2 linked regions of the Thalassoroseus pseudoceratinae genome follow. The protein of the gene in region 1 interacts with the protein of each later gene in a pairwise test. Links are inferred from orthologs where the notes say so. Each region holds a gene or a part of one and is shown on either strand. Other genes may lie near its edges.

Region 1 (4,741 bases):
CACCGGCGACAACGAAAGATGATGGCGCCGGCCTTTATCCCGAATCGGGTGGCAACCTACGCCGATGCGATGATCGAAGTCACGGAACGAATGACTTCGAATTGGCAAGTTGGGCAGACCTTTGATATCGCGGTGGAAATGCGTGAACTCGCCAGAGAAATCGCCAGCGTGTGCCTGTTCGGTGAAAGCCTTGAGGATGGTGGGACTGAGCTTACCGCTGGCGTGCAAACCGGATTGGCCCTGGTGAGCAATCCATTGGTTCGCTTGTTTCCGTATGATCTACCGGGGTTGCCGTATCGCAAGCTCCTTGAGGTCTCGGAAATCGCCTATCGCCGGGCTCAGGGCGTGATTGCTCGACGTCGGGCAGAACCAGATAAAGCCGATGATGTCCTTTCCATGTTGCTCAAGGCTCGTGACGAGACCGATGGAGCAGCATTGACGGAAGACGAACTTATCGGCCACGTCAACGTTCTGTTTGCGGCCGGTCACGAAACTAGTGCGAATGCTCTGACATGGACGTGTTTCTTACTTTCGCAACATCCCGAGATCTACGCCGATCTGGTCGAGGAACTCCAAAGTGAGCTGAACGGGGAGACGGCTCGGCCATCCGATTTCGAGCGGCTCCCCTTGCTTGATCGAGTCATCAAAGAGAGCATGCGGATCATTACACCGGTCCCATGGAATGGCCGAGTGTTGGCCCAGGATGCCGAACTTGGCGGGTTCGAATTACCGGTGGGAACAGAAGTGATGGGCAGTATCTATCACACACATCACATGCCGGAAATCTTCGCGGAGCCAGAACGTTTTCAACCCAGCCGCTTTTCTGATCATCACTATACGGGTTATGAATATAACCCGTTCAGTGCTGGCCAACGCATTTGCATCGGTGCCGGATTCGCGATGCAAGAGATCAAAATCGTACTCTCGCACCTGCTACAGAAATTTCAGCTCGAATTTATTCCCGAACGTCCAATCGATCGGCAGGGCACCATTGTCATCATCCCGAAACAGGGAATGCTCATGCGAACGCGGCCTACGGGCGAGAACTACGCAAGGGGCGTTGGGACTGTCGCGGGCAACGTCAGAGACATGGTGGAACTGCCGACTTAGGCCAATTACATTTCAATCGGCTCGATGGTCTAACGATCCGATTTCCGATCGGCCGTCACAAGTTTGTCGAGCAAGCCATTGACGAACTGCGGAGACTGAGCTGAGCCAAACTTCCGAGCCAGTTCGATCGCTTCGTCGATGGCAACCTGATACGGCGTGTCACTGTGCAAGATCTCAAAGGCTCCGATCCGCAACGCATTTCGATCCGTGATTGCCATGCGGGACAAACTCCAGTTCTCGGCAACCGTCTCTAAACGGGCATCAACGTCCGCGCGGCATTCCATCACGCCAGCAAAGACCTGCCAGGCGAATTCACAGAGATCGGGTTCGGAAATTTCCTCCGCAATCTGAAAACGCACCGATTTGGGGTCGGTGTCCGCATTGACATCCATTTGATAGAGCATTTGCAATGCGACTTCACGGGCTTTACTACGACGAGCCATGATTCCTTCCGAATGCCCCAAGGGGCGCGAGTCCAGTTGATGTTAACTGAGATCATATCAACATGGCTCTGCTTAGAGAGCCATGACGACTGGTTCCAAAAAGACGATCGTTGATTTCATCATTGATCTGGGCGACCAACGATCCCCAGATTCACAGTCTCACCGCACTGCTTGAGCGTTGTATTCAATTCTGACTCGGTGCGGCAGAACTGTCTAGAGCGCGGTTTGCCATTCCCAATCGCCTCGGAATTGTCCTTCCGGGGCGAACCGCAGACAAAGCCGATACTTGAAGGCTAGATTTGGTCGAGCTTCCGCAACACGTTGACTGTTTCGATAGCCGCCAACGTAGCTTCGACACCTTTGTTCCCGGCTTTGCCGCCGGCTCGGTCCATGGCTTGTTCCATCGACTGGCAAGTCAGCACACCGAACGAAACTGGTAGCCCCGTTTCGTGACTGGTTTGCATCAGACCGGCTGCCAGTTGTTGATTGATGTACTCATGATGAGTGGTTTGGCCCTGGATGACCGCTCCCAGACAGATCACGGCAACGAACTGGCCGCTCTTTGCCAAGCGATCGGCGACCACGGGAATCTCGAACGCTCCCGGAACACGGACAATCGTAACGCGATCGTCCGGCGTACCATGTCGGCGGAGCGTATCCAAAGCGCCTTCAAGCAAGCGATCCGTCACCAAGCTGTTAAATCGCGAAACAACAACCGCATACGCACCATCGCTCGCCAATAATTCGCCTTCAATCGTGTTTGCCAACTTCGTTACCTCACGACATGTTTTGATCAAATATGGACCCGTGGATCGTAGCAACTTCTCGACGAACCGGTAGTCAGCCATTCGACTTCAATCTGATCCGACGGTTGTTGTGTCTTTCCCGACGTGGCTTGGCCCAAGAACAGGAGCATCAATGACGAAGCAAAGAGCAATGACCGAAGGCGGCTCGTGTTTTGATGCCGCGACTGACGCATTCGGTCCGATTGTTGACTCAGAGCATTGCTACGCCAGGTCCGTGGGACCATTGGCCATGAATCACTGTTTTGCCATCGATGACAACGATGGTGAAACGGCATCACCGAATGACAGCTCTTTTCGCTGGCAAAATCAGCCTAGGTTCATACTGAGCAGGAATTCTTCGTTGGTTTTGGTCCGTCTCATGCGGTTCGTCAGCAGTTCCATAGCCTCGACGGGGTTCATGTCGTTCAGGACTCGTCGGAGAATCCACACGCGGCGAAGTTCCTCTTCATCCATCAACAATTCCTCACGACGTGTGCCGGACTTGTTGACATCAATCGCAGGCCACACACGTTTTTCGACGAGTCGCCGGTCGAGATGCAGTTCCGTGTTGCCGGTGCCTTTGAACTCTTCGAAGATCACCTCGTCCATCTTGCTACCAGTGTCGACGAGAGCCGTCGCGATGATGGTCAAGCTCCCGCCTTCCTCCACATTTCGAGCCGCTCCGAAGAATCGTTTCGGGTGCTGCAATGCGTTCGCGTCGACACCACCCGTCAGAATTTTCCCAGAGTGCGGCACTTCCGTGTTCCAGGCACGAGCGAGTCGTGTAATGGAATCGAGGAAAATGATCACATCGTGGCCGTACTCCACCATGCGTTTGGCTTTCTCGATCACCATCTCCGAGACTTGAATGTGTCGACTCGGCGGTTCATCGAAGGTGCTGGAAATCACTTCGCTATTACGGCCTTTGACATGCCGCTCCATCTCGGTGACTTCTTCCGGCCGCTCGTCGATGAGCAACATGATGACGTATGCATCGGGATGGTTCTTGAGCGTTGCCTGGGCGAGTTGTTGAAGCAGGATGGTTTTCCCCGCCCGTGGCGGCGAGACGATCAAACCGCGTTGTCCCATGCCGATCGGGGCCACGATGTCAACGGCCCGTGTGCTGAGCATGTTTGGATCGGTCGAAAGCCGCAACCGGGTTTCTGGGTGTAGAGGTGTTAGATCGTCAAAAAACACCTTGTCGGAAAGGATGTTCGGGTCCTCTCCGTTGATGGCTTCCACACGCAGCAACGCGAAGTAACGTTCGTTTTCTTTCGGCGGCCGAATCTGACCAGCCACTGTCGCCCCAGTTCGCAAACCGAACCGTCGAATTTGACTTGGCGAAACGTAAATATCGTCAGGGCAGGGGAGGTAATGATAATCGGGACTTCGCAGAAACCCGAATCCGTCCGGAAGGATCTCCAGTGTTCCTTCACCGAACATCAGGCCGTTCATCTTCGTTTGTTCTTTGAGAATCTTGAAGATGAGGTCCTGTTTCTTCAGTCCTGTGTACTCGCTCAATCCCTCTTTCCTAGCCAGATCCAGCAGCTCTTTCATCGTCATCCGCTGGAGTTCGGCGATATGGATATCGGAGTCTGAGAGATCCGGCGTGTCCTTCTTATCCCGCCCGCCACTACCACTCGATGTGTTCGAGCTGGAATTCTGACGGGACGAACGGCGGACCGCACTCAACGGTGCGTCCTTGATTGCGGTGCTGGTTGCCGATTCGGTTGCTTCAGAGGATGATTTGGATGATTTGGGCATGGTGAGTGGCCTTGGTTTCAGAAGCCATTTGCTCAAGATGCAGATCACGACGTGTGATCTGTGAGCAATGCGGGCTCAGAACGAAGGAGGTTAGTAGCTAGGAGTTGAGAGTCTCAGGCTGGGGTGATCGTCAATTCAAAGGGGGTACCCATTGATCTTGCTTCGTGGTGTCTATTCATTCGACATATGGCTGCGTTTCTTCGAGTACGGTATCGTCGTGAAATGCCGATCTGAGCGGTGAAGAAAAACGCGTGTTCCAAAATTCTGCGAACTGTCGAGCAGAGTCTTCCAGTTCGCCAGTGTTACGAATGGTCCAATCGGACCGTGTCTGCTTCTCCTCAAGCGGGAGTTGATTGGCCTCCCGTCGGATCAGCTCATCTTGGCTCCATCCCCGTCCTGTTTGCAATCGCTGTTGGCGAATGTCATGCGGGACATCGATGAAGACGACCGCATCACACAATTCGTGCCAACCCGTCTCGAACAAAATTGGAGCATCGAGAACAATGGCTTGGACATTTGGTTCGTTGTCGCGGATCGTCTTGATCTGAGCCAAAAGTCGCTTCCGAATGCGGGGGTGAACGATTCGTTCAAGTTGGTCAAGTTGCTCGCGACACGCGGGCGAATCGCCAAAAACTCGTC
Region 2 (4,875 bases), on another replicon or contig:
AATCGCTGTTTCCCACGTCGAATACGAATCGGAAACTCGGCACTACGCTCACATCGACTGCCCAGGTCACGCCGACTACATCAAAAACATGATCACCGGTGCCGCCCAAATGGACGGTGCGATCCTCGTGGTCTCCGCCGCCGACGGCCCGATGCCACAAACTCGTGAGCACATCCTCTTGGCTCGCCAGGTGAACGTGCCACGATTGGTCGTCTTCCTCAACAAGTGCGACCTCGTCGACGACGAAGAATTGCTCGAACTCGTCGAAATGGAAGTTCGTGAACTGCTCAGCAAGTACGACTTCCCAGGCGACGACATCCCGTTGGTCAAAGGCTCCGCCAAACCAGCTCTCGACAACCCAGGCGACGATTCGGCCAACGCCTGCATCGGCGAGTTGATGGACGCTCTCGACAGCTACATCCCTGAGCCGGCTCGTGCACAAGACAAGCCATTCTTGATGGCTATCGAAGACGTGTTCTCGATCGAAGGTCGTGGTACCGTTGTGACCGGCCGTATCGAAGCCGGAACCATCACGGTCGGTGAGAAGATCCAAATCATCGGACTCAAAGACACCGTCGAAACCACCGTGACCGGTGTCGAAATGTTCCAAAAGACCCTCAACGAAGGGATCGCCGGGGACAACGTCGGTATCCTCCTTCGTGGGATCAAGAAAGAAGACGTCGACCGTGGTCAAGTGCTCGCCGCACCTAAAACCATCAACCCGCACACCAAGTTCGAAGCTGAAGTGTACGTGTTGAGCAAAGAGGAAGGCGGCCGTCACACGCCATTCTTCAGCGGCTACCGACCACAGTTCTACTTCCGCACAACCGACGTGACCGGCACCGCCAACCTGCTCGGCGGAGCAGAAATGTGCATGCCTGGCGATAACGTCAACCTCTCGGTTGAACTTGGAAAGCCGATCGCTCTCCAAGAAAACAGCCGCTTCGCAATTCGCGAAGGTGGCCGAACCGTCGGTTCCGGCGTTGTTACCAAAATCCTCGAATAGTTCGAGTTTGCAAGTCAAGTTGAGCCGCGTTCTCAAGCCTTTTTGAGGACGCGGCTTCGTCTTCGAACTCTCTTCTTCATTGACTCCAATCTGCAAGTTAGTCACTTGCAAGGAAGATAACGATGGCCAAGAGCAATCGACGCGAGTACGTTTGGCTGGAATGCACGGAAACCGGCCTGCGCAACTATCGCGTGGAAAAAATCATGAAGGGTACCGAGCGGCTAGAACTCAAGAAGTACTGCCCGGCCCTCAAAAAGCACACGGTGCATAAAGAGTCCCGCAAGAAGTAGTCAGCCGCACTTTACGCGACCCGAAACGGTGCCCCCTGTTGTCTTGCGATTGCAGATCGGTTCCAGATCGGATAAAGTCAAAGTGCACTGTTTACGGGTGTAGCTCAATTGGCAGAGCAGCGGATTCCAAATCCGCAGGTTGGGGGTTCAAGTCCTCCCGCCCGTGCTTCCCTATCAGTTGGTTATTCTCCAGCCGTTCTAGTGGCTTGCGGTCGAAGAATATTCGCAACAATCACTCGCATGGCTGTTGAGTGTAGTAAGGTCTGAGCAAGAATGGCAAAAACGGCAGAAGCTGGATTCTGGCAAACTCAAACGCAGTTCGGCCTCTATAAACGCAACCAAGGCCGCCTGACCCGCCAACTGACTGCAATTGCCATCGCCCTGATCGCGTTGATCGGCCTGTGGCGACTCTCGCAATTCCTGCTCTCGTACGGATACGAGCGTCCCATCAGCTTGGGGGTCCCGGCGATTTTGGCAGCCGTCTGCCTATGGATGATCTATCGTGCCGTCAACTGGCCGAAGTTCGCTGACTTCCTGATCGCCGTCGAAGCCGAGATGGACAAAGTCACGTGGCCAACTCGAAACGAACTCCAACGAGCCACGACCGTTGTCATCGCCACCATGCTGTTTATCGGCTTGGTTCTTTTGGCATACGACATCTTTTGGGCATGGTTTTTCACGCTGGTCGGACTGTTGGAACGGGCGGTCTAATCGCCTGATGTCTCGGGTGGTTCACTCCACCTGCAAATCGAAAAAGTTCTCGCGTCCCGGTTCTGCTTTGCAAGTTCGGCAAGTCGAATCGGGATCACTGCATAATTACGGATGAGGTCAAAACGATGACCGATGAACATGCCACCCCGGAACCCGCGGCCGAAGACTCCGCTCCGGCTGTGGACACCACCAACGAATCCACTGAAGCACCATCAAACTTTGAATGGTATGTCCTCAAGGTCCAAAGCAATCGCGAAAAGTCGATTAAGGCATCCCTTGAGCGAAGCATCAAACGGGAAGGGTTGGAGGAATACTTCGGCGAAATCGTCATCCCCACCCAGAAGATCAAAGAGAACAAGAACGGCAAACCGCGAGTCGTTGAGCACAAACTGTTCCCCGGCTACATCATGGCCCACATGGAGCTGAACGACGAGACCTGGTATCTCGTTCGCGACACCACCGGTGTCGGCGACTTCACGGGTGCGGCCGGCAAACCCATTCCGATGCAACCCCACGAAGTGGCGGCAATGCTCGGAACCGACTTGCCTCAAGGGACCTCCCAGCCAGAACCACTTACCAAAATCGACTTCGAAGTTGGCGAGATGGTCAAAATCAAAGAAGGCGGTTTCGAAGGTTTCGAAGGAACAATCGACGGCATCGACGAACACAGCGGACGGATTTCGGTCCTGGTCGAAGTGTTCGGTCGATCCACTCCTGTCGAACTGGAACACTGGCAAGCCGAGAAGGTGTAATCGGTCGAAGCTTGTCGCAGTCACTGAATATTGGATTCACACGCTTCGACAAGCTGATGTTTCAAAAAAACCAAAAAAAGATTGCACGCACCCCTTGCGTTTCGTCAGCGAGTCAACAGAATGGCACGCTTCCCGCGAGTTTTGAGTTCAGAACTCGTTTTCACACATTTTGCATCCAACACACCTCACGCCATACTGGCTGGGCGTTGAAGATAGAAAAGAAAATTTGAGTCATGGCTAAGCAGCTCAAGGCCCAAATTAAGGTTCAGGTCGTTGGCGGCCAAGCAACTCCGGCTCCACCTGTGGGGACTGCATTGGGGCCGCATGGTGTGAACATCGGCCAGTTCGTTCAGCAGTTCAACGATAAGACGAAAGATATGGCTGGCACCACGGTGCCCGTCGTCATCTCGGTTTACAACGACCGCTCGTTCGATTTTATCGTCAAGAGCCCGCCAGCTGCAGTGCTGTTGAAGCAAAAAGCGAAAGTCGCCAAGGGAGCTGGTAACCCACGAACCCAAAAAGTGGGTGCCGTCAGCACGGACGACTTGATGGAAATTGCGAAGCTGAAGTTTGAAGACATGAACGCAGGAAGCGTCGAGCAGGCCGCGAAAACAATCGCCGGCACCGCTCGAAGCATGGGGATTGAAGTCGTCGACTAACTCCCCTCTACCCGCCTTCTTTCCCGGAGACCACCTGTCGCAACTGAGCGAAGCTGGTGGAAGAGTGAAAAACACACTCGAACGGTAGGCGAACAACAGAACCGGCAGTCAGAGTTGATTGACGCATCCGGTCTCCGTCTATCGGGTCGAGAGAAGCAAGGTTAAAAGAACGATGGCAAAACGTTCGAAACGCATGGAATTCCTGCGAACCAAAGCGGCCGAAGCGGGTCAAGTCTCGCTCCCGGAGGCAGTCAATGCTTTGAAAGGGCTCGAAGGATCCCTGCCAAAGACGATCAAGCCCTGCAAGTTCGACCAAACGGTTGAATTGGCATTGCGGCTTGGGATTGACCCACGGCAAGCGGATCAGATCGTCCGCGGTTCCATCGTGCTTCCGCACGGGATCGGGAAAAGCCAGCGAGTGCTCGTATTCGCTCAAGGCCCGAACGTTGCGGTGGCCGAAGAAGCCGGTGCCGACCATGTCGGTGGAAAAGAACTGGCCGACAAAATCAAAGACGGCTGGCTCGACTTCGACGTTGCGATCGCCACTCCAGACATGATGGGTGTCGTCGGTCCGCTCGGTCGAGTGCTGGGGCCGCGAGGTTTGATGCCATCGCCGAAAGCGGGAACCGTCACCCAAGACGTGGCCACCGCCGTCAGTGAATACAAAGCTGGGAAGGTCGAGTTCCGCAACGATAGTGCCGGAATCGTCCATTGCGTTGTTGGCAAGATGTCGTTCTCGACGGAACAACTCGCCGAAAACGCCCAAGCGTTCCTCAAACATATTCAATCCTTGAAGCCAGCGTCCTCGAAGGGCGTCTATCTTCGAAGCGTCACCCTGACCGCCACCAATTCCCCTGGAATTTCTGTCGCGGCGTGATCGTCATTGGTACGGTCGACGAGACTTGTGTCCGGTTGTTTTCGGTGCGTGAAATTCAGGCTGTGAGAGTGTCATGAGTAAAGTCATCAAAGGCATGTTGATCGACGAAATTACCGAGCGTCTCGGCGAACACCGAGACATGCTCGTCGTCGATTGCTCGAAATTGGACGCCATCACGTCGAATACTTGGCGGCTGGCACTCCAGAAGAAAGATATCACCGCATTCACCGTGCGAAACACCCTTGCTCGGCAAGCGTTGCACGGCGTGGGCGTGACCTCGCTGGACGATGTCCTCGAAGGCCCGAGCACCTTGGTGTTTGGTGGCGAGGATGTGGTTCAGCTCTCCAAAGAAATCACAAAGTGGGCAGACGAGCTGCAACCGCTCGAAGTCAAAGGCGGAACAGTCGGCGGTCAGTCGCTCGACGCCGATGGCGTGGTGGCACTCAGCAAGAGCCCGAGTCGAGAAGAACTGCTGTCGACAATTGCTGGCACAATTCTCAGCCCTGGTGCGAATTTGGCAGCCGCCCTATTGGGACCGGCCCGAATGCTCGCCAGCCAAGTCAAACAAATCTCCGAAGGC

The links.
Region 2: the proteins of rho (region 1) and nusG interact in binary tests that used the Escherichia coli proteins (3 or more experiments, as listed by UniProt). The link is inferred for Thalassoroseus pseudoceratinae from one-to-one orthologs.

The regions. Positions count from the first base shown.
Region 1 is NZ_JAALXT010000003.1:1,087,250-1,091,990, forward strand. What follows is about bases 1,885-4,741. They hold rho (transcription termination factor Rho), read right to left. Parts: upstream 4,103-4,741; coding sequence 2,666-4,102; downstream 1,885-2,665. Other genes in these bases: ribH (6,7-dimethyl-8-ribityllumazine synthase), read right to left, coding at 1,885-2,401; coaE (dephospho-CoA kinase), read right to left, coding at 4,278-4,741. Outside these bases: G6R38_RS14235 (cytochrome P450), read left to right, coding at 1-1,110; transcription antitermination factor NusB, read right to left, coding at 1,140-1,553; more of ribH, read right to left, coding at 1,847-1,884. UniProt on the Escherichia coli protein: Facilitates transcription termination by a mechanism that involves Rho binding to the nascent RNA, activation of Rho's RNA-dependent ATPase activity, and release of the mRNA from the DNA template.
Region 2 is NZ_JAALXT010000006.1:440,682-445,556, forward strand. The notes cover bases 955-3,945. They hold nusG (transcription termination/antitermination protein NusG), read left to right. Parts: upstream 955-2,132; coding sequence 2,133-2,759; downstream 2,760-3,945. Other genes in these bases: tuf (elongation factor Tu), read left to right, coding at 955-1,006; rpmG (50S ribosomal protein L33), read left to right, coding at 1,129-1,296; secE (preprotein translocase subunit SecE), read left to right, coding at 1,570-2,007; rplK (50S ribosomal protein L11), read left to right, coding at 2,993-3,418; rplA (50S ribosomal protein L1), read left to right, coding at 3,591-3,945. In the rest of the region: more of tuf, read left to right, coding at 1-954; more of rplA, read left to right, coding at 3,946-4,295; rplJ (50S ribosomal protein L10), read left to right, coding at 4,369-4,875. UniProt on the Escherichia coli protein: Part of the processive rRNA transcription and antitermination complex (rrnTAC). The complex forms an RNA-chaperone ring around the RNA exit tunnel of RNA polymerase (RNAP).